Regions from separate parts of the Peribacillus sp. NPDC097197 genome, predicted to be linked through region 2. Evidence: riboswitches for the same ligand, from Rfam matches in the RefSeq annotation. Region 2 holds a riboswitch; each other region holds the start of a gene.

Region 1 (10,522 bases), on a different contig from region 2:
CTATAAAGGGGCTAGGGTTGAATTTGTCCGTCTTTATGAAACGCCGACGAGTTATGCTGAAGCAAGACGGGAGTGGATGGACTGTGAGTAAGCTGCCCGTCATGGAAATCTTCGGGCCGACCATTCAAGGGGAAGGCATGGTCATCGGGCAAAAGACGATGTTCGTCCGGACAGCTGGGTGCGACTATTCATGTGCTTGGTGTGATTCCGCCTTCACTTGGGATGGGACAGGAAAGGAAGATATCGTCCACATGACAGCTGAAGAAATATGGGAGGAGCTAAAACTCAAGGGAGGCAAGGGTTTCTCCTTCGTGACGATATCCGGGGGCAATCCCGGCCTCTTGAAGAATATGGCTGAGTTAATCACCCTTTTAAAAGAGAAGAACATCAGAATTGGCGTGGAGACACAAGGTAGCCGGTGGCAGGATTGGTTTCTCGATATTGATGAACTGACGATATCACCAAAACCGCCAAGTTCAAGGATGAAGACCGATTTTGAAGTGCTTGATGATATCCTATCTAAGCTTTCCAATAGAAGGGATGAAAATCAAATCTCTTTGAAGATTGTCGTATTTGATGAAGCTGATTATCAATATGCGAAGAATGTACATGCCCGCTATCCAGGCATTCCTTATTACCTGCAGGTAGGCAATGATGACAGCGTGACGACGGACGATCGGCAGCTGGTCAGTGAACTGTTGGGAAAATATGAACAGTTAATTAATCGGGTGATTGCCGATGACGAACTGAATGATGTGAAGGTGCTCCCCCAGCTGCACACGTATATCTGGGGAAATAAACGGGGCGTGTAAGGAAAAGGATGGGGAGGTCATACTTTCTATTAAATGCCGTTTCTCTTCTATTATATGTTCTTTACTTTTAGATACGCGAGGGGGTACTTTTATCCTTGATTTACTCCCGTATCCAAGATAAGATGAAAAAGGAAAAAAGATAATCCGCTTGAGGCGGAAGAGGTTCTAGCTACCCTCTCAAAAAAACTAAGGAGAACAGCACTCTTTCTTAGGGTGCTGTTTTTTCCTATAAAAGGAGATTGTAAGAAATGTTAAGAGTTCTATTGTATTTATTGTCCATTGTGACCGCGAATGTGGTCACAGCCGCTTTTATGCCATTGCAATTTGGTATGTTCATCATCCCGATGGGGACATTGTTGATCGGAGGGACCTTCATCTTCCGTGATTTAGTTCAAAATAAATTTGGCAGGGCAAGGACTTATCTGTGCATTATCCTGGCATTACTTTTATCAGCCAGTGTATCATTCTTGTTAGGCGATACATTATTAATCGTATTTGCTTCCGCCCTTTCATTCGTGGTGGCGGAAACGGCAGATACGGAAATATATACTCGATTGAAGCTACCATTAAGTTGGAGGGTATTTTACTCAGGGGTAGTTGGAGGATTTTTCGATTCCGCAATATTTGTGGTGATAGGGCTTAGTCCACTGGGGGCGAACATCTTGCCGTGGTCCTCTGTACCTGCCGCGATTGTTGGTCAGATTATTGTCAAAACGGTCATTCAGTCAATGGGGGCCATTCTATTGGGGAAAATCCATGTAAGGCTTGAAAAGCGGATCAATAATGGAGGGAATGCGCTTGGTGGATGATACTAAAGAAGAAGATAAGTGCTATTGCTTGGAGGCTTTTCGCGAGAAATATGGACCGCAAGTCCAGGGAGAATGCTTGAAGCTTTCTTGTGCCAACTACAGAAAGCATAAGCTTGATAAGCTAGAATCGAGAGAATGCGAGTAAACAAAACCCGTTGTTAAACGGGTTTTTCTTATAGGAAATTAGATTCCTATCCTGCGTAGTCAAACAAGGTTATCGATAATAAGAAGGGAAAAGGTACGGTATGATTACGTACCTTTTTATTAACATGATGTACCTCGAAATATAAGGTACATCATTGCTAAACTAAAAAAGGAAAATTCAGATTGCTAAATAAAACCAGTCATAGTAAAATGTCCTTCGGACCGCATCACTTGTCCTAAGTAAGGCATAGGTACTATAATCGGGGTAAAGAGGGTTACTTTAAATAGTTAATGATTTTATCAGAAATTTCAATATATACAACTTGAGGAAAAGGAGCAGATAGTATGAAAGTCATTGCACCTGAGTCATTCACATACAAAGGTGGAGAGAGAGCAGTTCTCTTACTTCACGGATTTACTGGAAGCACAGCAGATATGAAGAAGTTGGGTCGTTATCTCAATGACCGCGGCTATACCTGCCACGCACCTCTATATAAAGGTCATGGATTGCCAGCTGAGGAGCTCATCCATACAGGTCCAAAGGAATGGTGGAAAAACGTAGTGGATGGGTACCGTTTCCTTAAAGAAGAAGGGTACGAGGATATCGCCGTGGTCGGGATTTCCCTCGGTGGGGTCTTCTCTTTAAAAGTGGGAACGGAATTCCCTGTGAAAGGTGTCGTTTCGATGTGTGCCCCGATGAAAGGGAGAGACGTGAGTCGATTACATAATCGTATGATCAGTTATGCCAGGGCCTACAAAAAATTCGAAGGCAAAGACCCAGACCAAATCGATGCAGAAATTAAACGGTTAGAAAAAGAGCCTATGCACTCGTTGAAAGACGTTTTGCATATCATAGAAGATACTAGTGAAAATTTAGATTTGATTACGGCACCGACTCTTGTTCAACAGGGCCGGTTGGACGATTCCGACTATACGGAAAGTGCACCCATGATCTTCAATGATGTCGATACGCAACATAGGCAATTGATATGGTATGAGCAATCAGGGCATATCATCACATTGGGGAAAGAGCGGGAGCAAGTTTATGAAGATGTGCATCGTTTTTTAAATAACTTGATTTGGTAAAGTGGGAAGGCCGCCAGTTAAATTTGGTGGCCTTTTCTTAAATTAAAATCTTCTGTCTGATGAAATTCAGCTGTATAAGAACACTTTCACGTTCCCGTTAGTATCGATAGTTGCCAATAAAATATCGGCTATGTCCGCATTGTACATGGTTACTTTCCTTTTCAGCCATCCTTCATCCTTACCCACTCGGTTTAATTCGTGAAAATCAATCTTTCCCTCCTTAATAATGGTTATAGGAAAAGAAAATGGCTTTGTGGTCAACTTTATATCACCAGGGGTCACTGATTGGTATTGGGGAAGTAAGAAGAACGAAATAGTCCCATCAGGTTCCCAAAATGCCAAAGCAACTTTTTGAATTTCTTCAATTTTTGCCTTTCTTAATTCGGATAAAATAATATCGATAGAAATTCGTGCTTTGACTAAGTTTTTATGGATGACTTGTCCGTTTTCTATAAGAGGCAAAGGAGGGCTTTCAAAAAAATTCCGGAGTCTGCCCCAATGAAGACTCACAAATACACTGATTATATATAAAATAACTAGTACGACAGACGTGATCATCGGTCCCTTTAAGCCTAACTGTTCATCAGATAATGGGTGGGCAAGAATATTTCCAATGATCAATGCCATTAAAAAATCAATCAACCTTAACTGAGAAATGGCCCGGCGCCCCATCAATTTAACCGCAAAGAGTAAAAAAAAGAATGATATGATGGCTCTCAAAATCCACTGAAGGGTAGTAAGTGTTTCTTGGCTGTAGAAAAAATCCATCTAAGCTCACGTCCTTGGTTTTTGTTATCTAAGAATTAGTATGAGCGTTTGAATGATTTAGATGTAAAAATGAAAAAAAAGTGGACTCCTGGAAGTCCACTTTTTTAACGAATTTTTTGGGCAGGCTCGTCACTTGAGTTCTTCTCGATGAATTTCTTGACCTGTTCTATCGTTAGGCCAATTCTTTTGGCTTCCAATATAAGTGCCAGCCATATTTTGTCGAGTTGCTCCTGTTTCAATCTGTTCCCGGATTCCATGATCACCCTCCCAATCTACCTCTTGGATTTTTTATTCACTCAGAACAGCGCTAGTTAGAGAGTAAAATGACTTCTTGGGTTTTGGTGCTGTTCGTATTTTTAATTTCTTCTATGTGACTTTCCGGATGGTTTTTGTCAGGGCGCCCTATTCATAGGCTTTTCGAAAATGGGGTCTTTATTCGTGAGTGTGATTACTCATTTTCTTATGTAGTGATGTGGCTGCTATCCTGATTATTTTCCATGTTATTACTCTTATGTATTATCTTACAGTGATAAAGTAGGAGTCAAGTTAAAATACAGAATTAACAGAATATTAAAGAAAATAAAAAAAGCCGATCAGGCTTTTCCTGATTACGGCATGTAAAGTGGCTTATCTTTTTAAATAGTTTTCTGTGTAATAGGGCTTTTCATCTTCCTCAAAGGCGACGCCCACTCCCAGTGAAGAAAAGTCTTTTTGTAATTTATTTTCCCTGTGACCGATGGAATTCATTAAGCCTTCGTGGGCGAAGATACTGCTGTTCTGACCAGCGGCAAGGTTCTCCCCGGCCATGCGGAAAGTGATTTTGTCACTTTCCATCCGATCGAAGGGAGATTCCCCATCAAGATTAGTATGGTTAAAGTATTGGTTGACGGCCATGTCTTTACTGTGATCTTGGGCTGTCAATTTCACTTGCTTATCCCATGACAGGACGGAAAGATCATGATTGACCCTTGAGGCATTGGTCAAGTCGAATAATTGATATTCAAAGCCCTTTTTAAGCTCCGGGCTGGAGGGGGCAAAATAGGTGCTTTTTTGCTGTTCAAGACCTGCACTGATGATTTGGATCGATGTGACTGTATTATCCTCGTGTTTATCATAAAAAATCGTGACGAAGCTGTTATCCATCTTGAACGTATCATATTCGCCATTGCTTTGAATCTGGTAATATACATTTCCTTTAAGCAGTTTTGTTATCGGTTTCCCTAATTTTTCCGTCACCGTTTCTTTGGGTGTACTTCGTTTGATTCCTTGCTTGGATGAAATCAAATCCTGGTTTGTATAGAGACCGACGACTCTATTCTTGCTGTCGTAGGCCACCATGAAGAAATTTTGATAATTTTCATGATAGGCAAACCACTCTACTCCATATTCGTTCAGGGAATGGCGTTTGGCCTCACCTGCCTGCTTTTCGACGGATTCCTTTGTGTCGCCAAGCTCGATATTACGGACCGAAAAGGAGGATTCAGCAGGGGCCTTCAAGTCAGGTTTATCCACCTTTTTCGTTTCGGTTTGTTCCTCATCTCTTGCTTGATCGACTGTATCCGTCAATTTGCCGATCAACTGGTTGACTCCGGTATTCAGTTTTTCAATGGCATTTGATACTTCAGGTTTGGTTAAGAGGGAGCGAACATCCGTAGCGAAAGATCCGATTCCCGCCTTTAATCCCGACTCCTGAATGTCTTTTCCATACCCATACCAAAATCCGGCGAGAAGAAGAAAGAGAATCAATAGATTAATCACACTCCGCACATCGTTCACCCCAACTCACATATAATTACGTTCCCAATGATTAGCTCATAAACTGTAATAGGGGAGGTAAAGATAACAATACGATGGAGAATAAGAAAAGGACCTGGGTAACCCTTTTTGGCAGCTTTTCTTTTTTTCCTTTGTACCACCCACTGAATTGCAACTTGTTTCTATATAAAACAAACAATAATATAAGTATGGCCACAGAACCGAAGTAGCTATACTGATTATAATCTATTCCGAAACTCTGATACACATTCTCTAACAGAACGGAACACAATGCCCCGACAATACCGAATAATAAAAGAATCCGGATTAACTCAAATAGTACTCTCATGTTTTCCTCCTATTAATCATTTCCTAATGTTCCCCCGCTGTATATAGTTTTCTACATGGGACATAAGGGTTCCTTCCTTTGTCAATCTTCAGTTTCTCGCTCAACACTTTCTTTCAAGCACTGTAAATCATCATACGTCTTATCCTTTAAAGTACATTACTGTATTTTACTACTAAAATATATCATAATGGATGGTGGGGTGGATGATGCCTTAAAAGCAGTAGACATTTCTTATAGTGGATAATAAAAATTGGAGGTTTCTGATTATGGTCAATAGTTTACAAGCAACAACAACATTACATAATGGCGTCGAAATGCCTTGGTTCGGTTTAGGTGTATTTAAAGTGGAGGAAGGTCCAGAGTTGGTGAATGCAGTCAAAGTAGCCATTAAACACGGGTATCGTAGCATTGATACTGCAGCCATTTATGCGAATGAAGAGGGAGTAGGGCAAGGAATCCGCGAAGGTCTAGAGGTAGCGGGCATTACAAGGGAGGACTTGTTTGTCACCTCAAAAGTTTGGAATTCCGAACTAGGCTACGAATCGACAATCGCTGCTTACGAGACTAGCTTAAAGAAGCTAGGTTTGGATTATCTTGATCTTTACTTGATTCATTGGCCAGTCGAAGGGAAATATAAAGAGGCTTGGAGAGCAATGGAGACTCTTTATAAAGAAGGAAAGGTAAAAGCGATCGGGGTAAGTAATTTCCAAATCCACCATCTGAAGGATTTATTGAATGAGGCAGAAGTGAAGCCAATGGTCAATCAAGTTGAATGTCATCCGCGCTTAACTCAAAGGGAATTGCTGGAATTTTGCCGACAAGAAGGCATTCAATTGGAAGCTTGGTCTCCATTAATGCAAGGTGAATTATTAGATAATAAGGACCTTCAAGAGATTGCATCCAAGTATGGAAAATCCGTGGCCCAGGTCATCTTACGTTGGGATTTACAAAATGGAATCGTGACGATTCCAAAGTCGACAAAAGAGCATCGAATCGTGGAGAACTCCTCGGTATTTGATTTTGAACTAACGGAAGAAGATATGGCGCGAATGAATGAAATGAATCAGAATCATCGAGTCGGACCAGATCCTGACAACTTCGATTTTTAAGGAAAGGCAGAGATAGACGAGCTTGCAGTCTATCTCTTTTTTTCATTCAATCGTCCTTACTCGATGATTGACCATTCATGAAAAAAGCAAGGGCTGTACCCATGTCACTGTTGGATAATGATGTGTTAAGCGTTTCGTTAACCGTTTCCAACATTTCGCGAAGGCGTTGCTCACCCTTATCCGTGATGAGGGCACATACGCCACGTCGGTCATCTTCATATCCGAGCCGTTTTATTACCCCGCAACTTTTGTTTTCCATCCTGACGGAAAGCCTGGACATGGCACTTTGGCTTAACCCGACAAGCCGCTGTAATTCCAAAAGCCTCAATTTTTTTTCGGGTGCCTGAGATAAGTACAATAAAACGTAAAACTCATTCAAGGGCATTTGGTGCTTTTCCTGCAAGGCTCTATCAAGGTCATTGGAGAGCTCGGCATGTATATGTGTAAAGGATAACCAAGTATTTATAAGGGATTGTTCATGGGACATATCTTTTTGCCTCCCTCTGTTTACCTATTTTACATGTACCATTCGTTAAATTAAATGTACCAATAGGATGGATCAATGACAATAGCCGATTTGAGCATCGGTCGATTTGAATTAGTTGACACTACTTTTTGTGCATGATATAAATGCATGTGCATGCATTATAATACTTTGAGAAGGAGTTAGATACTATGAAAGATTTATTTTCCCCTTATTCTATAAAAAATCTCGATCTTAAAAATAGAGTCGTCATGCCACCTATGTGTCAGTATTCAGTCATGGCTGAAGATGGCGTACCGACAAGCTGGCACCAACATCATTATGTAAGCAGAGCGATTGGCGGCACAGGTTTGATCATCGTGGAAATGACCGATGTGGAACCGGATGGCCGGATTTCCAATCGCGACCTTGGTCTATGGTCTGACGATCAAGTTGGGGCTTTCACTAAGATTGTCGATGAAGTGCATCAATATGGAGCAAAAATCGGCATCCAAATCGCCCATGCAGGACGCAAAGCCGAAGATGCAGAGACACCTGTTGCCCCATCGGCGATTGCCTTTGATGAAACGTATAAAACGCCAAGAGCCTTGGAAACAGAAGAAGTGAAGGGAATGGTCGAGAAGTTCCGTCTATCTGTCAGAAGAGCGGTACAAGCTGGATTCGACGTCATTGAGTTGCATGGTGCACACGGCTATTTAATTCACCAATTCACCTCTCCACTTACGAATAAGCGGGAAGACGAATACGGGAAAGACCTGACCAAGTTCGGAGTGGAAGTCATTAAAGCGGCGAAAAGTGAAATGCCTGCCGATATGCCTTTGATCATGCGCATCTCTGCTAAAGAGTATGTGGATGGAGGATATGGAATCGAAGAGAGCATCAAGTTTTCGAAAGTCTTTAAAGAAGCGGGAGTGGATATGTTCCATGTCAGCTCCGGTGGAGAAGGACCGATTGGCGCTGATGGAAGACCGGGCACGCATGCCAATTATCAAACGCCATTAGCGAGAGAAATCAAAAAAGCGCTGGACGTCCCAGTAATTGCTGTAGGCCGATTGGAAGACCCGATTCTTGCCAACTCGATCATTGGCAACGAAGAAGCCGACTTGGTGGCAGTGGGAAGAGGGATGCTCCGTCATCCTTACTGGACATTAGAGGCTTCTAAAACGCTGAATAAACAGATTGAACTTCCAAAGCAATATCAACTAGCATTCAAACATTAAAAGTATGGACCGGTGGCCGCAGCATTTGCTTGCGGTCATTTTTTTGTATGGCACCAGCATTGGGTCATTTTTGTAAAAATAAGTGCTTGCAGGTAACGTTACGTAACCTTTTAAACTGAAGATAACGTTTAGAGGGGGAATGGTCTTGCATACATATTTCGAAAGTAGAGCATGGTCGTGGAGGGAACTTGTTTCCATCCTTGTACTTGTTTTAGTCCTGGTACCATTTTTTATCGAGTTTTTATTAGCGAATTTCTTATTGGAATTATTTCAAGACGATTTATATTCCGGAACATTGGTCGGTTTCATCATGTCAATCACCTTTATGATGGCCGTCTATTTACTTGTTTTACAGCCGAAAAGCCTAAGATGGAATGAAGTGGGGTTACGTAAGTTTCAGAGAAGCTATTGGAAGAATATCATCGGCTGGTCATTTGTATTGATTGTGGTCAGCATCCTGATTCTCATCGTGATGGATATAGTGGGGATAGGCTATGAAAATAGCAAAACGGAAAGTGTTCAGGCCCATGTGACACCCATCCATTTCGTTCTCGGTTTCGTGTCGGCGGCAATCATTTCACCTATTTACGAAGAAATCTTATATCGGGGTTTTCTTTATAGGTGGCTAAGGAGTAAATACGGCTTGAAGGCTGGATTATTTCTCAGTTCCTTCATCTTCATGATCGTTCATATCCCAAACTATAATGTCTTGCCGGTCACTTTTATATCCGGCCTCCTCTTTGCTTGGACTTATGAAAAAACCAAATCAGTCGTTCCCGGCATGATCATCCACGGTACATTCAATGCCATTGCCCTGATCCTTACCGCCTTTGGTTGAGAAGTGGTAAAAGAAGTGCTGTGCTCACAAGTGGTTGGAAAAATAAAGAGACTTTCAATGGAAGTCCCTTTTTTTTATTTTGATTACATTTTACCAATTGTTGTGATTTGGCAAGTTTTCATGTGAAATGTAAAGCATTTTACTTTATTGTTAAAAATGGATTCGAAGCCAATGTATGGGTTTTCCTGCCTGTTCATTGGTTTTGTTTGTGTCGTTATTTATGGGTTATGAATGAAAGGGGATAAGCGTAGATGTTTACAGCTAGATTCAATCATACAACCGAGTGTAATGAAATGGTAGGTGGAAAAGCGCTAAATCTAATCAAAATGTCGAAATTGGGCATGCCTGTACCTGATGGTTTCGTCATCACAAGTGTGGCCTTTTCACACTTCCTCGAAAAGAATCAATTAGATATAAAGAGCGAATCCATCCAAACGGAGGTTATGGAGGCGGTCATCCCGGATGATTTAGTAAGGGATGTATTGACCGCTTTCCAGGAATTGAGGAAACGTTATCCTGCCGTGGCCGTTCGTTCTTCTTCTGGTGCGGAAGATTTGGAAGGGGCCTCCTTTGCGGGTCAATATGAAACCTATTTGAATGTAAAAACGGAAGAGGATTTCTTAGGTAAAGTAAAATCATGCTGGGCATCTTGCTTTGAGAACAGGGTACAGCAATATACCGAGAATATTTTTGAAGGGTCAGATAGCATTTCAATGGGGATTGTCGTTCAAGGTCAAATCTATTCAGATATTTCAGGGGTGATTTTCAGTCAAGATCCTGTTACATATAACCCGGAGTGTATCTTGATCAATGCCAGTTATGGATTGGGTGAGGCCGTGGTATCGGGCTTGGTCACACCGGATACCTATTTGGTCAGTCGAGATGGTACGAAAATAGAAAGAGCCAAGGGCAGTAAAGAAATGAAAATCATTTCCGACTCCTCTGGAACAATGGAAGTGGCGACGGACCGGACTGAACGGAATGCCTATTGCTTATCAGATAAGTTGATTCATACATTAATAGAAATGACCTTGAAAGTGGAAAACTATTATAACCATCCTGTAGATTTGGAGTTTGGCATTCATGACCAACAAGTCTACCTTTTACAAGCAAGGCCGATTACGACTGAAGTGAAGAAAAAGGAATCC
Region 2 (10,522 bases):
TAAAAGGGTCCCCTTGAACTTCACCTTTACGGAATCCAGTGACGGTTTCAAATCTTGGATTGACGTTTGTGATGGTTCCTTTCAAATCAAGCATTAACATGGGGGAAGGGTTGTGATCAAACAAAGACTTATAACGCTGTTCACTAGCAAGCAATTGACTTTCCGCGGCAATTCTTTCTGAAATATCCCTACCTATGACTACTAACCCTTTTCGTGAACCATCTTCATGAAATAATGGGACTTTGATGGTATCGAAGGTCTTAAAATGACCGTTTGGCAGTGGAATATTCTCCTCACAACGCGTAATCTTCTTCATTGCCCATGTTTCTTGATCGGAATCTTCACAGTAAATCAATGAATCTCTGTAGAATTGGGAGTACTCGGCAAGCTCGCTATCTTTTTTTCCTTTATAGTCCACATTCTCCAATTGGAATAACTGAAGTCCAAACGTATTCGATTCTAGCCATCTACCTTCTCCATCCTTAAAATTCACAAAGTCTACCATTGAGTTAATAAGGGTACTTCGAAGTTGTTCTTCTTCTTTTAGTTGTTTGAACTCTTCTCTTTTAGATAAGTAGAGAAATAAAATCAAACCGATTAATAGGACAAAGATGAACCCTTCTGCTCGCTGGAGTTGAAGGAACGCCTCTTTAGTATTCAAGGAATTCATTAAATAGTAATTGAAAACAAGTAATGTGGTCATTCCAGAAAGAATGTAGATTACTAATATGATACGTCTCGGCATATGGGTCTCCCTGAATTCTCCGACATTTCAAAGCTGAAATACATACACATTTTAACAAACTATTGGTTGAAAATATACGATTCCACACAAAAAAACAGGCAGCAAGGTTACCTGTTTTTCTTAAAGAGTGATAGGTTCTTTTTTTTCTTGAAGCGCTTGTAGATAAGGAAAAAGGTTAAGAGCAGGAAACCGAGTACAATCAATGTATATTGATTCATCTCTACGGAAAGAAGTCCATATGGAATTAAAGAGAGAAAGAAGAAGTAGATGAGATTGCCTAATGCTGTTGCCATTAAGAAATCTTTGAAGGTGACGGAACTAACTCCAGCTGCAAGGTTTATTAAACTTGTCGGTATGAAAGGGAAAATTCTACCGGTAAAGACATACATAAACCCATGATCCTTGACGGAATCCTGCCAGTCGGTACCCATCTTTCTTAAAATCAATGACTGGAACCAGTGCCTGGCAGCATAGAAAATGGTTCCTGACGCGACCACGCTTGTTAACCAACTCCATAGATACCCGAATGCAAAGCCAAAGATCGTTACATTAATTGTTAAAAGTAAAATCAGGGGGATGACAGTAAAGGAGTTCTGAATGATCATCAAAACGAACGTCACTACAAAGGTAAGAAGGAGATTTTCTGTCAATATGGCTATCACGGATTCCAAGTCGCTATTCCAAATCATCGTGAATAATTCTGAATTTAGCCCGATGAATGTTACTACAATCAGAAGGACGAGTAACATCAGTATTTTTTTCTGCAAAAAGTCACCACCATTTATCAATTTTTTTGAGTATGGTTGAAAAAAAGAGCCGCTGCATGTAGCAGACAGCTCTTTGGATATAGAATGTTCTTTTACTTTATGCACAGTGAGTTCAAAGCAACTTTCCAAATTGAATTCTTTTATTCATCATATAAATGATGGGTGCCCCGATCAGTAGGACGAGGAATTCCCCGGCTGCTGTTGTTGCCCAACTTATTAAGAATGGCAATCCTAAGACTAGATTCAATTCTATGGCTATTAGGAACATCGTAACCGTGAATATGATGATGGTCATGGCCATTCGACCCTTAATGCCCGTTATGAAACGGGAAGAAAAGATGACAAGCAATAAGGCTATCAGAGATTGCCCGACCCCAAAAATCAAGTCATATGCCCCTAACTGTGAAAAGAAAAGGTTCGATATGAACACACCGACGACTATGCCGGATATATATTTCTTATTAAATACAATAAGATGATTCAACATTTCGGGAATGCGGAATTGAAGCACCCCAAACATAATCGGCTGAAGCACGAATGAGACAGCGATATAGATGGCAGCCAATAGACCATTTATCGCGAGCGTACGAATATTCATATTTTACTCTCCCTAGTTTTTTATCGTGGGATGGTTACGAACCACGTTAGGCTTTTGCCCGAAGTTTAATAGTATCGTATTTTGGCCTCTTTCGTCAATTTCAAGATTTTATGCGAAATATTGAATATTTAGAATAAAGGAAAGAGATTTTGCTTTACTATAGTGAAGAATGGTACGATTCATAAAAAGAGTTAAAGGAAAGGGATGAAAGTAAATGTCAATCGAGAGTGTTAGGGCCCACTTTAAACAATGGAACAGGGAACATGATGTGATGGAATTCAAAACATCTAGTGCCACAGTAAACCAAGCTGCGGAGACAATCGGGGTTATACCCGCGCGCATTGCCAAAACGTTGTCATTTAGGGGAGAAGGAGACCAAGCAATTTTGGTCGTGGCCGCTGGAGATGCGAAAGTCGATAATAAGAAATTCCGGAAAATGTTTGGGTTCAAGGCAAGGATGTTATCTCCAGAAGAAGTTCTTGAACAGACCGGACATGCAATCGGGGGTGTCTGCCCATTTGGATTGGCAAATGAACTGGATGTTTACTTGGATGTTTCGATGAAACGGTTTGAGACAGTTTTCCCGGCTTGCGGGAGCGCGAACTCAGCCATTGAACTTTCACTCGGGGATTTATTTCAATTCTCAAAAGCAAAGGACTGGGTAGATGTTTGCAAGGACTGGGAACAAGAAGTGAATGAAGATATGCAGAAACATATCATTTGAATGAAGGAATAAAGTCCACTTCATGTGGACTTATTTCTGATAGTGGGGAGTTATTAGGTTCTAATGAATTAGGATAGAATGCTAATGATGGAGGGTCATGGATGTCCAATGTAGAGTACAAAAACAACAATAGTAGTTATCACAGTCTTAAAAATCTATATGAGGAAAATATCACGGTCAGAAGCATAGCCCAAGAGTTTGAGTTTTGTGGAAAAGATGAATCGGCCATTGATATCAAAAATGTAATGGAGGAAAAACACTTTGATACATTGGCCGTGAAAGACCAGGGGGAAATCGTTGGTTATATCGATAGACATGAACTTGGCGAAGGGAACATTTCGGATTATATGAAGCTCTTTTCCCCAAGGGAACTTGTATCGGATTCAACGCCCTTGATCCAATTGTTAGGCATTTTTAAGAAGAAAACGAGGGTATTCGTGTTAGAGAATAATTCAATCAAAAAGTTAATCACGCATGCCGACCTCCAAAAACCACCAATCAGGATGCTGATTTTTGGCTATATCACTTTATTGGAAATGAGACTTAGTGATATTATCATGCATCGATTCGGGGGTGAAAGCTGGTATCCGATGATTAGTGAGGATCGTCTACATAAGGCAAGTGAATTATATGAAAGGAGAATGGAGAAAAATGAGGAGATTAATTTAATTGAATGTCTACAAATTAGCGATAAATTCGACATTATTCATAAAGATAAAGAGTTGAGAACATTTTTTCAAATCCCATCCAAAAGTAAGGGGAAGAAAGATGCCAATGCCATCAGGAAGTTACGGGATAAGATTTCGCATGCTAATGAACTTGGGATGGATATGTCTTGGATTGAAATCATAGAAGTGGTCGAAATCTGTGGCCGCTTGCTGGAAATATCTGAGTTCTATCATTATGAATGGTAAACAGATAGAAGGATTGGAGAAAAAGGGAGAGTGCTGGTTGCTCCATTTTCAATATCCCGGAAAACCTTGAGGAAGTCGTTAGGAGAACCTGTTAGTATGCGGTTCTTTTTTTGTTGCGGAAAAAAGCTGCCTGAATGGAAGGCAGCTTTTCTCGGTCTTTAAAATTCAGGCAGTTCATCCAGATTATTTTCTTTAATGCCATCAGGCTCACTCCGCAAAATGTCCCGACCATATTTATGAAAGACATCTACGTTTGCGAGTGCACCAGCCTTGGCTTCTGAAAGAGCGGTGGGATAGTCCAGTTCCCTTCCGGTATTTGTCTTGATGGCGATGATATTATCCTCTTCATTCTTCCGTACGGCGACAATTTCTTCTTTGTCGTTCCCACCTTGTTGGTTTGCTTGTGGCGTTCCTTGTTGTTTGTAGGATTCATAGGCTTCTTCAAATGTGTCCATTGTACACCTCCTCTTTATAGGGTGAACCATTTTTCCAGCAATATACGAACTGGTTTTCGTCATCATTGAGCCGGATTTCTGTCATAATGGGCCGAATTTTCGGCTAGGATTTACGTTTGAACCTAACTTGATTGGACTTTTCTGTTTGGCATGGCACTTGCATTATAAATAAGTGGAAGTGAGAAAAACACGGACCTAAGGGAGGAATAGAATCATGAATGTAAATCAGGGGACAAGTACGGTGGAATCGAAAACATTGAAGGATGTTAAAACAATGAAGGCAGCGGTCGTCAATGAATTTAAACAAGAGCTTGAAATAAAGGATGTACCGATTCCGGATTTAGAGTATGGTGAGATTCTAGTTAAAATTAAGGCATGTGGCGTATGTCACACGGATTTACATGCAGCACATGGCGACTGGCCGGTGAAGCCAAAGCTCCCGCTTATTCCTGGACATGAAGGAGTAGGGATTATCGAGAAGGTAGCAGAGGGCGTCACAACATTGAAAGTCGGTGACCGAGTAGGGATTCCATGGCTTTATTCAGCATGTGGAGACTGTGAATACTGTTTGACGGGCCGTGAAACGCTCTGCTTGGATCAACTCAATGCAGGATATTCGGTGGACGGAGGATATGCGGAATATTGTAAGGCACCGGCAAAATATGTTGTCAAGGTTCCGGAAGGGCTAGATTTTGCCGAGGTCTCCCCAATTTTCTGTGCAGGTGTGACGACGTATAAAGCGCTTAAGGTTTCAGAAGCAAAACCAGGGGACTGGGTCGCAATCTATGGTATTGGCGGACTTGGGCATGTTGCGCTTCAATATGCGAAGGCGATGGGATTCAATGTCATTGCCGTCGATATTCAAGATGATAAGCTTGAGCTGGCAAAAGAACTAGGAGCGGATTATACAGTGAATGGGTTGAAGAATGATCCCGTTCAAGCAATTAAGGATAAAGTTGGTGGCGTACAAGCAGCTATTTCTGTTGCCGTAACGAAAAAAGCATTTGAACAGGCTTACAGTTCAGTCAAAAGAGGCGGAACACTCGTCGTGGTCGGATTGCCGAATGATGAACTTCCTATCCCTATTTTTGATACGGTATTAAATGGGGTAACTGTGCGAGGTTCAATCGTTGGTACAAGAAAAGATTTACAAGAATCTCTTCAATTTGCGGCAGATGGAAAAGTACGGACGAATATTGAAACAAGACCGCTTGATGAAATCAATGATGTGTTTAAAATGATGGAAAAGGGTGAAATTAACGGTCGTATCGTTTTAACAATGGAATAGAAAAAAATGAAAGGGTGTCCTATTAATGGGGGCACCCTTGTTCATATAAGAGTCAGGTATGTTTTTTTTCATTTAGTATATAACGTAATTTCCTCATTGAAATCTGTAGGCGCTTGGCGGCTTCATTCCGGTTTCCATACGTTTTTTGAAGGGTTTGCAGGACGAGCTCTTTTTCGATGGTAGATTCGAACTGTTTGATTTCCAAGAGTATGTTTTCAAGCGTCAGCTCATCTTTTTCATTAAAATCGGCTACAAGTTTCTTCCGCCATTCTTCGAGAGGGTTTTCAGGAGAGTGAAGATCCATTGTAGCTTGTTTCTTGGGTGAAATGACCTGATGGGTAGGGAGAACGATATCGTCCGCAGTGATATCCTGTCCATGATCTGCGAGGGTTAAGGTTCTCATCACGGTATTAGATAGCTCACGTATATTTCCGGGCCAGTCGTATAGCTGTAATTTTTCGATAGCCTCTTGTGAAAAGGATACATCTGCCTGACCATTCCTTTCGACCAGATGCTCGACAAGGAGAGGGATATCCTCTTTTCTATGACGTAATGCTGGTATTTCAAGAGTGACAACATTCAGGCGGTAAAATAGATCCTCCCGAAATTTATTGTTTTCTACTGCTTGCTGAAGATTTTCATTAGTGGCAGCTACCAATCGTGCGTTGGTCCGTAATGTCCCACTGCTTCCGACCCGCATAAATTCCCTAGTTTCCAAGACCCGCAGAAGCTTGACTTGGATGGCTGGACTGGCATCAGCAATTTCATCAAGGAAAAGGGTTCCATTTCCGGCTATTTCAAAAAAGCCTTTTCGTTGTTGGGTTGCACCGGTGAATGCGCCTTTTTCATGGCCGAATAATTCACTTTCAAGCAGGGATTCTGAAATGGCTCCACAATTAATCGCGATAAAGGGCTCGTGGTTACGCGGGCTTGCTGAGTGAATGAAGCGGGAGAGCACCTCTTTACCCGTTCCCGTTTCCCCTTCTATTAAGACATTAACCGATTTTTGAGCGACTTTGAACGCCATTTCTGTCAGTTCTTTCATTATGACACTTTCACCGACGATGAGACCGGAGTCCCTGGCCAGTTTCTGAAAGAAATGCTGATTCACATCCGTGTTTTCATTCAGGAGGTTTTCAATCTGCTTTTCTAATATCTCAATATCGGCAAAGGGTTTTTCCATATAATCACTTGCGCCAAGTTTCATTGCGCGGACGGCGGTCTTGACTGTGCTGTAACCAGTCATGATGAGTGCCTTGCAACGAGGTTGTTTTTGTTTGAGATGTTGTAAAAGGGAAAGGCCGTCACAATCGGGAAGCTTCAAATCAATCATCGCAGCATCATAATGCTCCTGATTAAAATCGATTGCATAAAAGTCCTTTCCACTATGTATGACGTGTACGTTGTATCCTTTCATCGTAAAAAGCCGGGATAAAAAGGTACCCACCTCTTTTTCATCGTCCACTACAAGTAAATGAATCATGTTATTCACTCCTCTCATCTTCTGTCGGTAGGGGGATCTTCAGTGAAAATATACTTCCTTGGCCTGGCGTACTCCATACGTCAATTTTGCCGCCATGATCTTTCGCGATGCCAAGACTAACAGACAACCCCAGTCCAGTCCCCTTGTCGCGGTCTTTTGTCGTATGAAAAGGGTGGAAAATAAGAGGGAGGCGCTCGGCTTCAATTCCTGTCCCATTATCAGCCACCTGGACGATCATATATTCCTCTTCTAAAAAGGTCTGGATGGTGATTGTTCTTGGGGCTGATTCATCAAGATCACTCAAGGCATCCTTGGCATTCAATAACAAGTTGATGATAATCTGTTCAATCTGCTGTTGGCTGCCCTTGATGTACGGCAGGTCTTCCTGTAGGGAAAGGTGAATGAATATTTGTTTCTTCTCGAGTTGGAACTTCAGCAAGTTCAAAACTTGGTGGATGGCTTCGTTCATAGAATAATAGTGGAACTTGTATTCATCCTGCCGTGAAAAGGTAAGCAGGCTTTTTACGATTTGCCTGCATCGGTCGCCGCAATTTTGGATATCGGTTAGCAGGTTGTAATCATGGTGTTCCGGAAGTGTGCTTCTCAATAAAAGCTGAGAGTTACCAATGATGGCGGTTAATGGACTATTCAATTCATGGGCTATTCCCGCTGCCATTTCACCGATGGCCCCTAGCTTGTCGGCATGAAGTAATTGAGCTTCCATTTTTCTTCTTTCGGTAACATTTTTATAATAAGCGATAACCCCGTATACTTGCTGTTCCTTGTTTTGAATGGGGTAGGCGTGCATTTCCATTATGGCTCCTTGCTGAAGAAGGAGTTCCTGAAACCCTGGCTTATCAAGTGAGAAGGTTTCTTGAATGAGAGCTTGAGATGCCTTTTTCAAAGGTTCTAATTCAAAAAAATCCTTGGCTGCATCATTGGATTTGTAGACCCCACCCTCCCGGTCAAAGACGACAATCATATCTTCTACCGCCTTAAAGGTATCCTCCCATTCCTGCTTAGAATGAAGTACTTCCATATAGAGCAGAGCATTTTCGAAAGTTAGCGCTAGCTGATTGGATAGTTGCTTTAGAAAATCTAACTCCTCTTTGAGCCATGCTGTGTTATTCTTCCTGCCGAAGGTTAAAATCCCGATTTCTTCATTTTTTCCGTACATAGGAATCAAGAGGAGCGTTTCTATCTGAAGGGACAGAAGTTGTTCTTTTTCTGGATAAGTAGGGAGCATCTCGACGTTTATCTGGATCGGTTCCTTTATCGAATGTAATTGGTCTTTGGATTCAATGTTAAGCTCGCATGGTTCATTAGGGCATATATGGAGTAGAGTCGGATCTTCTTCATATAAAATAATGAAATGACAGTCATCAAATGAGACCAGTCGTTTTAGTTTATCGACTACATTTCGAAGAATAAGATGAATATCCAAGTCTCCGTTCATGTTCTTGGTAATATCATTCATGATTTCAAGTTGTAGATTCTTCTTTTTTAACTCATCGACGGTCTTCTTTAGTTCAGTGTAGTATGTTTTTTTCGAAGACCGTACACCGGTCATTAAATCTATCATTTCATTTTTGTTCATGGTTGCACCTCCTATAGGGCTGTAAGGAGCAATTGTTTAATCTGTTCTATGGACATATCACGAGGATTTGTAATCATGCAGGCATCATCAATAGCGGTCATGCCTATTAGTTCAATCATATCCGTAGTAATGCCGACATCCCCTAAACTTAGAGGCACGCCTATATCTTGGGATAACTCCCGAACGAAGGCAACAGCGGCGGCGCCTGATTGTTGCTCTGTTAAGGTCCGTGTGTCGATTCCCATGATTTCCGCAATATCGCTGAATCGCCTAGGGGAAGCAATTCGGTTGAAATCCATGACATGGGGGAGAAGGATTGCATTGATTTCCCCATGCGGAAGCAGGTACTTTCCGCCGATGGCATGGGAAATCGCATGGGCGGCTCCTAAAATGGCGTTGGAAAAGGCAAGTCCGGCTTGCAGGCTAGCCATGGCCATCGCCTCTTTTGCTTCTTCATTATTTTTAGATGCAACAGAAGGGCGTAGGTAACGGGAGACGATGGAGAGGGCGTTCTGTGCTTGAACATCAGTAAGTGGTGTTGCTGCGATAGAAACATAGGCTTCAATGGCGTGAGTCAAAACGTCCATACCCGTTGCCGCAGTCAAGTCTGGATCCAAAGTTGTCAACGTAGCCGGATCGATGATGGCAATATCGGGTACGAGCGACTTTGAGATGATCGTCATTTTCTTCTCTCGGAACGAATCGACAATCACCGAAAATTGGGAGACTTCCGAGCCGGATCCAGCCGTGGTCATAATCATCACCATGGGTGGAAGAGGCGAATGGACTTTATCGACCCCTTCATAATCACTGGTGACTCCGCCGTTTGATGCCAATAAAGCGACCCCTTTGGCGACATCCAGCGCACTTCCTCCGCCAACCCCTATGATGGCATCACACTCATGATTATGAAACGTCAAACAGCCGGCTTCTATTTCACGGTCTTTAGGATTTGTCGTTGCATCGATAAAGGAAGCGTAGGCAAGTCCTGCATCTTGACAGGATTTTACGACGATATCCAGCCAGCCGGCATTGGCTACACCAGGGTCACTTACAATCAGCACCTTTTTGGCCCCTAAACGTAGGCATGCCTCTCCCGCTTGCTCTATCGAACCTTTTCCAAAAATCACTTCAGGCATCACGAATTTAGTAATGGACATTCTCGCCCCTTCTTCCCTGATTAAAGTCGTATTCTCTTTGTACTACTTTCCAGAAAAAAAGCTAAATTCCTGTACGTTCGAAAGAATTTTTATATAGGATGACAAAAAAATAAATCGTATCCCAGCGTAAACGCTTATAAAAGGTATTATAGACTAGCGGGGAAATGGGATAATTAGGATGAATATACCTATTTTAAATATTCTGAATAATTTACAATGGATTATAAGAATCTATTGAAATTAGGAGGAAATCTATGAAAAAACCATTTCTATCTCTTACATTAGCTACTACGTTAGCGTTGGGAGGCGTTAGTAGTACCACTGCATTGGCGGCACCTGCTCATTCATCTCCGAGTGAAAAAGCCCCCTCCACAGATAAGCAAATTGTTAAGAGAATCAATGTCGACAAAATCTACAAGAATATTGAATACCTCTCTCAAACACCTCGCGTGGCTGGGACAGAATCGGAGTATAAAGCGGTCCAGTTCATCAAAAAGCAGTTTAAGTCATATGGCTACAAAGCGGATATTGAAGAGTTTCAATTCTTATCCTACACAGATCCTGACAAGGTGGAACTGGCTTTCGACGGATATGATGGGGAAGTTCAACCAAAACATTTAACCTATTCCGTAAATGGGGACGTTTCAGGTGATGTGGTATACGCTGGATTAGGAACGTTGGAGGAGCTTGAACAAGCCAATGTTGCCGGAAAGATTGCTCTCATACAACGAGGAAGCCTTTCTTTTGCTGAGAAAGTAGTGAATGCAGCTCAAAAAGGGGCTGTGGGAGTC
Region 3 (10,522 bases), on a different contig from region 2:
TTTTCCAGATCTCTTTGATGTCGCCAAAGTCGATCATCAACCCACGGGAATCATTATAGCCGCTGATGCCAAAAATGACCTTATACGTATGGCCATGCAGATTCTTGCATTTCCCTTCATAATCATGAAGATGATGGGCTGCATCAAACGTGAATTCCTTGCTCACGAGCACCCGTCTTTGATGATAGTTCAATTGATTACGATGAATGTCCTGTTGTATTTTTTGAAGCTTATCGACAATCTTGAACCCATACATTATAGTTTCACCTGCCGTCTAATCACATAGTCATCCAGACCCCTTTTTCGAAGCTTGCATGCCGGACACTCCCCACAGCCATCGGCTATGATTCCGTTATAACAAGTCAGCGTCTTTTCACGAACGAAATCAAAGGCACCCAGTTGATCTGCCATTTCCCATGTTTCTTCTTTATTCAGCCACATAAGCGGCGTATCTATAACAAAAGACTGATCCATTGAGAGATTCAAAGTGACATTCAACGATTTAATGAACACATCCCGGCAGTCTGGATATCCGCTAAAGTCCGTCTCACAAACACCGGTTACAATATGCTTCGCCCCAATTTGGCTTGCAAGCACTCCTGCGAATGACAAGAACAGTAAATTCCTTCCCGGTACGAATGTAGACGGTAACTCCCCTTCTTCCCCATCCGCCACAGCAATGTCACTTCTCGTCAACGCATTCGGCGCCAACTGGTTCAACAACGACATATCCAGAACATGATGCGGGATGTCCAGTTCCTTTGCAATATTCCGCGCACAATCAATTTCCAAGCTATGACGCTGATTATAATCAAACGTCACTGCCTCCACTTCCGAAAAATGCTTCATGGCCCAGAATAAACACGTCGTACTGTCTTGTCCCCCACTAAACACCACTACTGCCTTTTCTTTCTTCAACATTATGAAAAACTCCTTTTTTACGGAAAAAAGCAGCACCCTAAGAATAGAGTGCTGCTTTTCCTTAGTTTTTTTGAGAGGGTAGCTAGAACCTCTTCCGCCTAAAGCGGCTTATAATCTTTTCTCTATAATCATAACGCAATATATGGAATCATATCAATATATTCCATAAAAACAAAGAGATTCCCTGTCTTTTCAGCTCAATTTCTCCTTTCCTCTTTAAATATCGGTCCCCATTTCCGATAAACAGAAGGTAAACTAATCTACCGAAAAAGGGGCCGTACACTTGAAAAAGATTAAAACAAAGGTATTGTTAGCATTTATGCTAGTCATATCTTTATGCATCATATTAGGAGCCTATAGTATTTACAGCAGCAATAAGTCTCTTAAACATTCTAGAGATATCATCGACCATGAATTGCCTCTTCTTATTAAAGATGAACAATTACTCTATAACCTTTCGCAAAGAATGGCATTTGTTAGAGGGTATATCCTATTTGGAGATGAACAATATAAAGAGGATTTCCTAGCTTATACCGAAGAAAGCAAACACCTACAAGAAGAGCTATTAGCCTTATCCGACTCTGAGAGAACGAAAGAAATCATTGAAACAAGCATTGATTGGAGAACCATGATTGAAGAACGCGTCTTTACCCAGTATGAGCAAGGAGATGAAAAACAGGCGAAAGAAATATTGCTGAATGAAGTAGCGCCCATAAGCACGGAAATAATGGATGGCTTCAAAGAGCTCGCTTCCGAGCGTGAAAAACTGATCGTCGCTTCCGGAGAGACCGTCATCAGCAGTGGAAAATCCGTTAAAACGACGAGTATCATTTTATCCATTATTACAGTCATAGCAGGGATTGGCCTTGCCCTTGTGACAGCCAACCTCATTACCAAACCGATCCTTAGGATCCGAGACAGGATGAAGCTAGTGGAAAAAGGTGAACTGAACCATGCACCACTTAAGCAGACATCAAACGATGAACTCGGGGAATTGACGTTTTCTACAAACGAGATGCAGAGAAACCTTCGCAATATCATCGAAAACATGCTGAATGTATCCGAATCCGTTACAAGCAAAAGCGAAGAGCTGACCCAATCGGCAAATGAAGTGCAACAAGGAAGCAGTCAAATTGCAACCACTATGTACGAGCTGTCAGAAGGCTCTGAGTCACAAGCCAACCAAGCAACAGAAATCGTCCGTATGGTGGAAGAATTCTCAGGAAAGATCCAAAAGGCACACAGTGAAGGAGAAGAAATTTCCCAAACCTCCACCGAGATCCTGTCCTTAACAAAAGAAGGAACAACCATGATGCACAAATCCGTACAACAAATGCAAACGATTGATAGGATTGTGAAACAGGCAGTAGATGAGGTAAAAGGCCTTGATTCGCAATCCCAGGAAATTTCAAAGCTCGTTCAGGTCATACAGGACATTTCCAATCAAACTAACTTACTCGCCTTAAACGCAGCCATCGAGGCGGCACGCGCCGGCGAACATGGAAAAGGATTTGCCGTCGTCGCCGAAGAAGTTCGGAAACTCGCGGAACAAGTTACAGATTCTGTGGGTGACATTACTGGAATTGTTGCAGCCATTCAAACAGGTTCAAAAACCGTCGTTCACTCCTTGGAAGATGGATATACACAAGTAGATGAAGGCACCCAACAAATTACCATTACCGGCCAAACCTTTGAAACCATCAATCATTCAGTGGGAGCCATGAGCACAAAATTACAACACATAACCAATGACTTACACTATATCTCTACCAATAGCATAAAAATCAACCAGGCTGTCGAAGACATTGCAGCCGTTTCCGAAGAGTCAGCAGCAGGCATTGAACAAGTGTCCGCCTCAGCACAGCAATCCAGCTCTTCAATGGATGAAATCACCAATCACGCCAGTGAACTTGCATCATCGGCTGAACAGTTAACAGATCAGGTTAAAAGATTTCAATTATGATGAAAGCCGCTTCCCACACCTACCTTGTGGGAAGCTTTTCCTTGCATTTAGCTATTCCTATGAAGTTAATAACAAATATATCCTCTTCATTAAAATTGTTTCAATATAGTGAATACAGGGAATAAACTAATAACAACACAAAACAAACTATAATAAAAAATTCACCATGAATCTTATACAGAGAGAAATAATTCAACTTACACTATTATTTTCTGAATATTCAATGTATAATTAATATTACTCCAGTAATATTTACATCAGTAAATAGTAGAATAACTACTTCCTCTCTAGAAGTGTCAGCACACTTTTAAAAAGCATTTGAACCAACTCTTAATTACTCTCATTTGAAACCCGATCAACAGGAGACTCTCTAAACAGACGAGATGGTCTTACATCAATATCGTATTCCAAATCCAGAGAACTAAGTCTATATAATCACCTTTACTATTTTTTATTTCCTATTTTATAATAAGTGGTTAATTTCCACCTAAAGTATGTTACTATTAACCTAATACTTTTTAACCAAACAAGGAGGAATTCATATGAAACGATTTTTCAAATTCATAGCAAAGTTAAACGAAGGGAAAGCCCAAGACGAATTCTTTCGCAACGAATACGAAAATTACTTGAAGATGAATTCTGCCGATAAAGGAAACAGAAGATTAGCCCCTATGCTTTATGTTATAGATGGCGGTAAAAAGGACTCACATCCTGAGCTTTTAAATAGAATAAAATCTAGCTAAAGATAGCATCATCTTAAAATTGATTCGAGACTATCAATTTACAAAAAATACTCTCATCTATAAATAACATTTCATTTGATCCCTTATTATAAACGAATGTAAAAATACTCCAAAAACTCAGAATTTATTCTGGGTTTTTTTTAGTTCTACTATTAACACTATATTAATAGAAGAAACTAGTCTTTTTTTAAAAACCCTCGTTTCCAAAAACTTTTAAGAGAAGGATTTTGACAATTTATTGATGTCACCTCATAGCCCCTCGGGTATTCATATTAAAAAAACCCAAAAAATATGGGGGGTGATTTTACTCATCTTTATCCAATCCCAAAAAAGTAGCACTAAATGAGTCATTAGAATCAAAATACAGGAATAAAGAAAAAACAAACTAGTAGATTAGAAAATAAACGCACAAATAGGTATAAACAATTATAAAACAGGAAGGATCATCTACATTAAACTCCTACAGTAGATACTAGGAATTGGGTTTTTATCCTTATAAAAAGAATTCATTATCCTATAAACATTATTTTTTATTCTCCATCTCATAATAGAATCATCATGAAATGGGGAATCCATAGAGTATTTGTCCTTACATGAATATTATAGCCATTAGTTACTATTACACTCATTTATAGTTTAATTTGGAAATTATCAAAATAAGCTATCTTGCTATAGAAAAACGACCCTTGCTTAATAAGTTTAAAATCATGTAGTGTGTATTCAGTAAATCAAATATATAAAAAAAGAGAGGTTAAAAAATGGCACCGATATTTATTTGTGCATTATTTTTGCTTGGCTATGGCATAGTCGAACAAAAACGCCATCAAAAGCGTCTCGACTCCATTCCCGTACGTGTCAACGTAAATGGGATCCGAGGGAAATCCACTGTAACACGTCTGATTACAGGTGTGATCAAGGAAGCGGAGTACAAGACAATAGGAAAAACAACCGGAACTTCCGCAAGAATGATTTATTGGTTTACGGACAAAGAAAAACCGATCATACGTCGTCCAGAAGGACCGAATATCGGGGAACAACGTCGCGTAGTTAAAGAAGTAGCTGACTTAGGAACTGAAGCATTAGTTTGTGAGTGCATGGCCGTGCAGCCTGACTATCAACTAATCTTCCAAAATAAAATGATCCAGGCCAACATTGGGGTTATCGTAAACGTTCTTGAAGATCACATGGATGTCATGGGACCAACATTGGATCAAGTTGCAGAAGCATTCACTGCAACCATACCCTACAATGGGCATTTAATAACCATCGAGGGCGAACATTTAGAATATTACAAAGAAATTGCCAAACAACGTAATACGAAGGTAATCGTAGCCGATAACTCAAGGATCTCAGAAGAATTTCTACGTGAATTCGACTATATGGTATTCCCTGATAACGCCTCCCTTGCCTTGGCTGTTGCAGAAGCATTGGGCATCGATGAGAAAACGGCATTCCGTGGCATGTTAAATGCACATCCAGACCCAGGGGCCATGCGTATCACTAAATTTGGAGATGCTAGGCAACCGACTTTCTTCGTTAATGGATTTGCCGCCAATGATGCGTCATCTACATTGAATATTTGGGACAGGGTAAGTACCTTCGGATACAGCACGGAAGCTCCTATCGTAATCATGAACTGCCGTCCTGACCGTGTGGACCGTACAGAGCAATTTGCAAGAGATGTATTGCCTTACATAAAGTCCGAAATCGTCATTGCCATCGGTGAAACTACTTCACCAATAACGAAAGCATTTGAGCAAGGAAAATTGGATACAGTAGAGTATTGGGATTTAGAAGAATGGTCAACGGAAGAAATCGTTGCCAAACTGCGCCCAGTCATGAAAAACCGAATCGTTTATGGGGTCGGTAACATTCACGGAGCAGCAGAACCCTTAATTGACGCAATCATGAAAACTAAAACGAAGCAAAAAGCGAGTTAAGTAGGAGGAACCTTAATGTTTGGATCGGATTTATACGTAGCCCTAGTACTAGGGGTAACACTGAGCCTTATTTTTTCAGAAAAAACGGGTGTTGTGCCCGCCGGACTTATCGTGCCAGGTTATTTGGCATTAGTTTTTGATCAATGGCAAGTCATGCTGGTTATTATTATAGTAAGTATCTTAACGTATTTCATTGTCGCTCACGGACTTTCAAGATGGGTAATCTTATATGGAAGAAGAAAGTTTGCCGCAATGATGATAACGGGGATTTGTCTAAAACTCGTTTTGGATTTCGTCTACCCCGTCATGCCTTTTGAAATCTATGAATTCCGTGGTATTGGTATAATCGTCCCTGGCTTGATCGCTAATGCCATTCAAAGACAAGGAATGCCATTAACACTCGGCAGCACGCTTTTATTATCCGGAGTAACTTTCGGTCTAATGAACGTGTATTACCTATTCTGAGGTGGATAAAATGAAACGTACTTTAAACGCAAAAGAAAAAACACTTATCTTTACAAAGCGGACGAAGAAAAAGAATCTCAAATACACTGCAATCGTTCTACCGATATTGATCATCGTCTTAGTCGTAACATCTTGGTTGGGACGCACGAAAGACGTGGAGGTTGTTGCATCCAAACCAAACGATACCCTTACAATGTCAATGGTCGGAGATATCATGATGGGCCGTTATGTTGAGGAAGTGACAGACAGCCATGGTTTTGATTACCTCTTCCGTTACATGAAGCCCTATTTCAATGCTTCGGATTATGTAAGTGGAAACTATGAACATCCTGCTCTAGCAAAAGATGTATCGAAATATGAAGAAGCTGATACAGCCATTCGTCTAAATTCGTATGCAGATGGCGTGGAAGCTGTTAAAAATGCTGGATTTTCTGTCATGACTCTTGCGAATAACCATATGATGGACTTTGAAGAACAGGGATTGCTCGACACAATCGATGAATTCGAGAATGCCAAAATGGATTATGTTGGTGTAGGTCGGAATATTACAGAAGCGAAAGAAAACATCAATTACCAGGATGTTAAAGGCGTACGTATCGCTACTCTGGGCTTTACCGATGTATATGGTAAAAATGCGGTAGCCAAAAATAATCAAGCCGGATTATTGAATTCCAATCCTGACTTATTATTTGAAATGATCGGTGACGCCAAGGATGCGAAAAAAGGAAATGCAGACTTAGTTGTCGTCAATATGCACTGGGGCCAAGAATATGCAACTTCTGCGACAGGTCGTCAAACAGAATTAGCGAAAGCGGTGATCGATGCTGGTGCAGATATCATCATCGGCCATCACCCCCACGTCGTCCAATCATTCGATGTATATAAAGATGGACTTATCTTCTACAGCTTAGGTAACTTTGTATTTGACCAAGGCTGGACACGTACAAAAGATTCTGCGATGGTACAATACCATTTAACTGATGACGGACAAGCAACCGTTGATGTGGTTCCCTTGCAAATCAAGGAAGCTACACCAAGACCCGCTACATCTTCTAGTGATATATCGCGAGTTTTCCGTTGGTTGACGAAAGAAACAAGTGATAACGTGCAATGGTCTAAAAAAGATAATAAGATAGAGATTAAATTGGATCATAAACGTGTAATAGACCATAAAGAACAGCGTGAACAAGAGGAAAAAGCAGCCCAAGAAAAGAAAGCTGCTAAAGAAAAGAAAGTAACCCAAGAAGAGACAACTACTGAAGAATAGAAACATGAAGCACCATCATACAACTAGATAATACGTGAATAAGAGTCTACTAGCAGGTATGCTAGAAGACATACATCTTAGAAGATCACACCGAAAAGAGGCGATCAATCAGTGTTTTATCCTTTCACACGGAAAGTACTCCTTTCCCTTTGTTTGCTCATTTTTATAGCAGGATGTTCAAAAACTGACCCTCTTTCTGACACGCATGATACCAATGAATCTTTAAATGATAAATCATATGGAGTTAGCTCTTCCAACCCTATCGCCGTAGAAGTGGGGATGAATATTTTAGATAAAGGTGGAACAGCGGCCGATGCGTCGATTGCCGTTTCTTATGCATTGGGTGTAACTGAACCCTTTGGATCTGGAATTGGCGGCGGCGGCGGAATGCTGATTGTATCCGAATCTGAGAAACCTAATTTTATTGATTATCGTGAAACGGCTCCTGAACGTTCAAATTTGAGACATAATACCGGTGTCCCGGGTTTTGTAGCCGGGATGCAAGCTGTCCATGATAAATACGGAACCATTCCGATGGAAGACCTTCTTCAGCCGGCCATCGACCTGGCTGAAGAAGGATTTGAAGTCGATAAAATGTTGGCCTCCCGCCTAAAGGCAGCCAAAGCAAGAATTTATTCAGAGAAAACTCTCTTGTTTTATCCTGATGACGATTCGATTGAACCAGGAAAGATTTTAGAACAAGAAGATCTTGCTGACACATTGAAACTGATTCAGCAAAAAGGGCCCGATGGGTTTTATAAAGGGAACATCGCACGGAATATCAAAAAAAGAACAGATGTAGACTTAATGGACTTAAAGCATTATGAAGTAAAAGAACGGGAGCCCGTCCAAGGCAAGTTCGCCGGATATGATGTTTGGACCGCTCCCCCTCCCTTTTCAGGGATAACCGTCCTTGAAATGTTAAATCTCGCTGAAGAAGTCGACTTAAGCAATGCTTCAAATAAGGCAGATTATATGGAGTTACTGGGAGCCATTACCAACGCCTCCTATAAAGATCGAATTAACTATACCGGGGACGGAATCAGCGCAGACAAAGCTGAACAATTAGTATCTCCCCTTCATTTGGACAACCTGAAAAAAGAGATAAATAAAGGTGATTGGTCAAATGTAGAGTTCCAGTCTGAAGAACATGAAAGCACGACGCATTTCGTCGTCATGGATAAGTATGGCACAGTCGTTTCTACGACCAATACACTCAGTAACTTTTTTGGTTCCGGTGCCTATACGAACGGCTTTTTCTTGAATGACCAATTGAAAAACTTCCGTTCTGGCCTGAATAAAATCGATGAGCATAAACGCTCAAGGACCTTTACCGCTCCTACCATTCTTAAAAAACAAGGGGAAAAGACAATCGGAATCGGTTCGCCCGGTGGTGATAGGATACCGCAAGTGCTCATGCAGGTCCTGTATTCATATACAGAAGGTGAGGATACGTTCCAGAATATCATAGACCGCAATCGATTCGTATTTGATGGTAATACCATCTATACAGAATACCGGCCTTCGCCTGAAACAACCTCTGCATTAGAAAGAGCCGGTTACAATGTCGTACAAAAAGTCGCCCCTGTGTTCTATGGTGGCGTACAGGTACTCGTTAGAAATGAAAAGAACGGTCGGTTATCAGGTGCAGCCGATCCTCGGAGAAATGGCAGTTGGCAAGCACAGCAATAAAGAAAACGCCTATACATCTTGAAAACATCTAAATTTTTATAGATCTATAAGGGGACGAGAAAATGAAGATATTAAAAAAAGTAGTAAGCTGGGTTATCCCTGTTGTTCTGATAGCAGTCCTGCTTGTAACAATGAATACGTTCAAACGGTCTGAAACACTGACTCCCGATGAACAAAAGAAAATAGAACAGTATACAAATATCCAAGAGTAAAAAAACAGGTTGAACCTCATGAGGGTTCAACCTGTTTTTCAATGGTTATACAATACAAGGAGATTGCAGGACGAGGAGGCATATAGGATGGAGAATGGATACTCAAGTTTTGCGGAACTGCAGCAGAATGAAAAAGAAAACACCGATTATAGCATTACGGCTTTTCATCGTAATCCAGAAATAGCGATTTTTGCGATCCATGGCGGCAATATAGAACCGGGAACTAGTGAAGTAGCCTTTGCCCTTGGAGAAAGACTCCATTCAAGTACGTATCTATTTGAAGGACATAAACGAAGGGATAACAGCAAACTGCACATCACCTCCACCTCCTTCGATGAGCCAACCGCCATACTGATGGCAAATAACGCAAAAACAATCCTCTCCATACATGGTTATCGCGATTCCAATGAAGCGTTAATCTATATGGGTGGCAGGAACGAGACCTATAAACATGTGATACAAGTAGCCTTAAAGGAAGCTGGATTTCAAACAGCTGAAGCACCGAAGCATCTGTTGGGGATGAATGAAAACAATATTACCAACCGTTGCAAAACCGGCGCTGGCGTACAATTGGAAATATCCAGGACTTTACGAAAACATTTTTTCCTAGACAGTGACCTTAAGAGGACAAACAGGCATAACCAGACCGAAGTGTTGAATCAATTTATTACCGCTGTGGAGAAAGCCACCATTCACTACATGCTTAATCTGAATAAAAAGCAATTCTAGTGCGGCGATTGGAATGGCTTGATCACTTATCAGGAGCTTGTCCTGCATCTTCCACACTTATGATTAAAACAATCTTTCAACCCTCAGAGGAGCCTTCTTGGGGGTCTAAAAGATTGTTTCAAGTCCCCTCCCTCCACTACTTCTTTTTCGATAAATACCCACATCCTTTGAGTCATAATATTATTCTGTGACTTCTACACAAAAAAAAATTTATCGCATAAGCCTCATTTTCATAATAAAGGTCATTCAACTCTGAAAAACTTCATTGAAAAAGAGGATATAAAAAAGAAGATAGATAGGGCCAGTTTCAAGCCCCCTCTATCCTGTCTCTTGCATTTAATTCATGATAAGTTGTACTTGGCCATAGCTTTCGAACTTCTGGGCAAAATACCCGGAAGAAAGGTCAGATATATGGACACCGGCTTTCTCGGTTGTATGGATAAAACGCCCATTCCCAAGATAGATCCCTACATGGGTTACACCTTGTCTTGTACCTGTATCCCTAAAGAAGACTAAATCGCCCGCTTTTGGTTCTGATATAGCCGGCAACCACTCATAGTAGTCAGCAGCAGAGCTACGTTTTATGGAAA

The links. Region 2 has a riboswitch for preQ1 ahead of ACQKL6_RS15650 (QueT transporter family protein). Riboswitches for the same ligand answer to the same signal wherever they lie in the genome.
Region 1: it holds a riboswitch for preQ1, as region 2 does, so the genes downstream of both, ACQKL6_RS05275 (VUT family protein) here and ACQKL6_RS15650 (QueT transporter family protein) in region 2, are expected to answer to the same signal.
Region 3: it holds a riboswitch for preQ1, as region 2 does, so the genes downstream of both, queC (7-cyano-7-deazaguanine synthase QueC) here and ACQKL6_RS15650 (QueT transporter family protein) in region 2, are expected to answer to the same signal.

Annotation. Positions count from the first base shown of each region.
Region 1 covers NZ_JBNNST010000003.1:123,836-134,357, reverse strand. The annotation lists gene queD (6-carboxytetrahydropterin synthase QueD) at 1-91, shown strand, start outside; gene queE (7-carboxy-7-deazaguanine synthase QueE) at 84-812, shown strand; PreQ1 riboswitch class I at 966-1,008, shown strand; gene ACQKL6_RS05275 (VUT family protein) at 1,061-1,621, shown strand; gene ACQKL6_RS05270 (hypothetical protein) at 1,611-1,766, shown strand; gene ACQKL6_RS05265 (alpha/beta hydrolase) at 2,111-2,851, shown strand; gene ACQKL6_RS05260 (DUF421 domain-containing protein) at 2,918-3,619, opposite strand; gene ACQKL6_RS05255 (anti-repressor SinI family protein) at 3,724-3,876, opposite strand; gene ACQKL6_RS05250 (CAP domain-containing protein) at 4,247-5,386, opposite strand; gene ACQKL6_RS05245 (hypothetical protein) at 5,427-5,723, opposite strand; gene ACQKL6_RS05240 (aldo/keto reductase) at 5,990-6,832, shown strand; gene ACQKL6_RS05235 (MarR family winged helix-turn-helix transcriptional regulator) at 6,879-7,319, opposite strand; gene ACQKL6_RS05230 (NADH:flavin oxidoreductase/NADH oxidase) at 7,508-8,536, shown strand; gene ACQKL6_RS05225 (CPBP family intramembrane glutamic endopeptidase) at 8,676-9,374, shown strand; gene ACQKL6_RS05220 (PEP/pyruvate-binding domain-containing protein) at 9,626-10,522, shown strand, end outside.
Region 2 covers NZ_JBNNST010000012.1:55,628-66,149, forward strand. The annotation lists gene ACQKL6_RS15640 (ATP-binding protein) at 1-745, opposite strand, end outside; gene ACQKL6_RS15645 (TVP38/TMEM64 family protein) at 853-1,512, opposite strand; gene ACQKL6_RS15650 (QueT transporter family protein) at 1,625-2,110, opposite strand; PreQ1 riboswitch class I at 2,117-2,161, opposite strand; gene ACQKL6_RS15655 (YbaK/EbsC family protein) at 2,325-2,834, shown strand; gene ACQKL6_RS15660 (hypothetical protein) at 2,936-3,748, shown strand; gene ACQKL6_RS15665 (DUF3892 domain-containing protein) at 3,907-4,203, opposite strand; gene adhP (alcohol dehydrogenase AdhP) at 4,478-5,491, shown strand; gene ACQKL6_RS15675 (sigma-54-dependent transcriptional regulator) at 5,544-6,974, opposite strand; gene ACQKL6_RS15680 (sensor histidine kinase) at 6,976-8,571, opposite strand; gene ACQKL6_RS15685 (iron-containing alcohol dehydrogenase) at 8,583-9,731, opposite strand; gene ACQKL6_RS15690 (M28 family peptidase) at 9,986-10,522, shown strand, end outside.
Region 3 covers NZ_JBNNST010000003.1:134,482-145,003, forward strand. The annotation lists gene queD (6-carboxytetrahydropterin synthase QueD) at 1-256, opposite strand, end outside; gene queC (7-cyano-7-deazaguanine synthase QueC) at 256-918, opposite strand; PreQ1 riboswitch class I at 977-1,019, opposite strand; gene ACQKL6_RS05295 (methyl-accepting chemotaxis protein) at 1,205-2,884, shown strand; gene ACQKL6_RS05300 (hypothetical protein) at 3,427-3,627, shown strand; gene pgsB (poly-gamma-glutamate synthase PgsB) at 4,386-5,567, shown strand; gene pgsC (poly-gamma-glutamate biosynthesis protein PgsC) at 5,583-6,032, shown strand; gene ACQKL6_RS05315 (CapA family protein) at 6,043-7,299, shown strand; gene ACQKL6_RS05320 (gamma-glutamyltransferase family protein) at 7,411-8,991, shown strand; gene ACQKL6_RS05325 (CapE family protein) at 9,054-9,203, shown strand; gene ACQKL6_RS05330 (poly-gamma-glutamate hydrolase family protein) at 9,291-9,932, shown strand; gene ACQKL6_RS05335 (C40 family peptidase) at 10,269-10,522, opposite strand, start outside.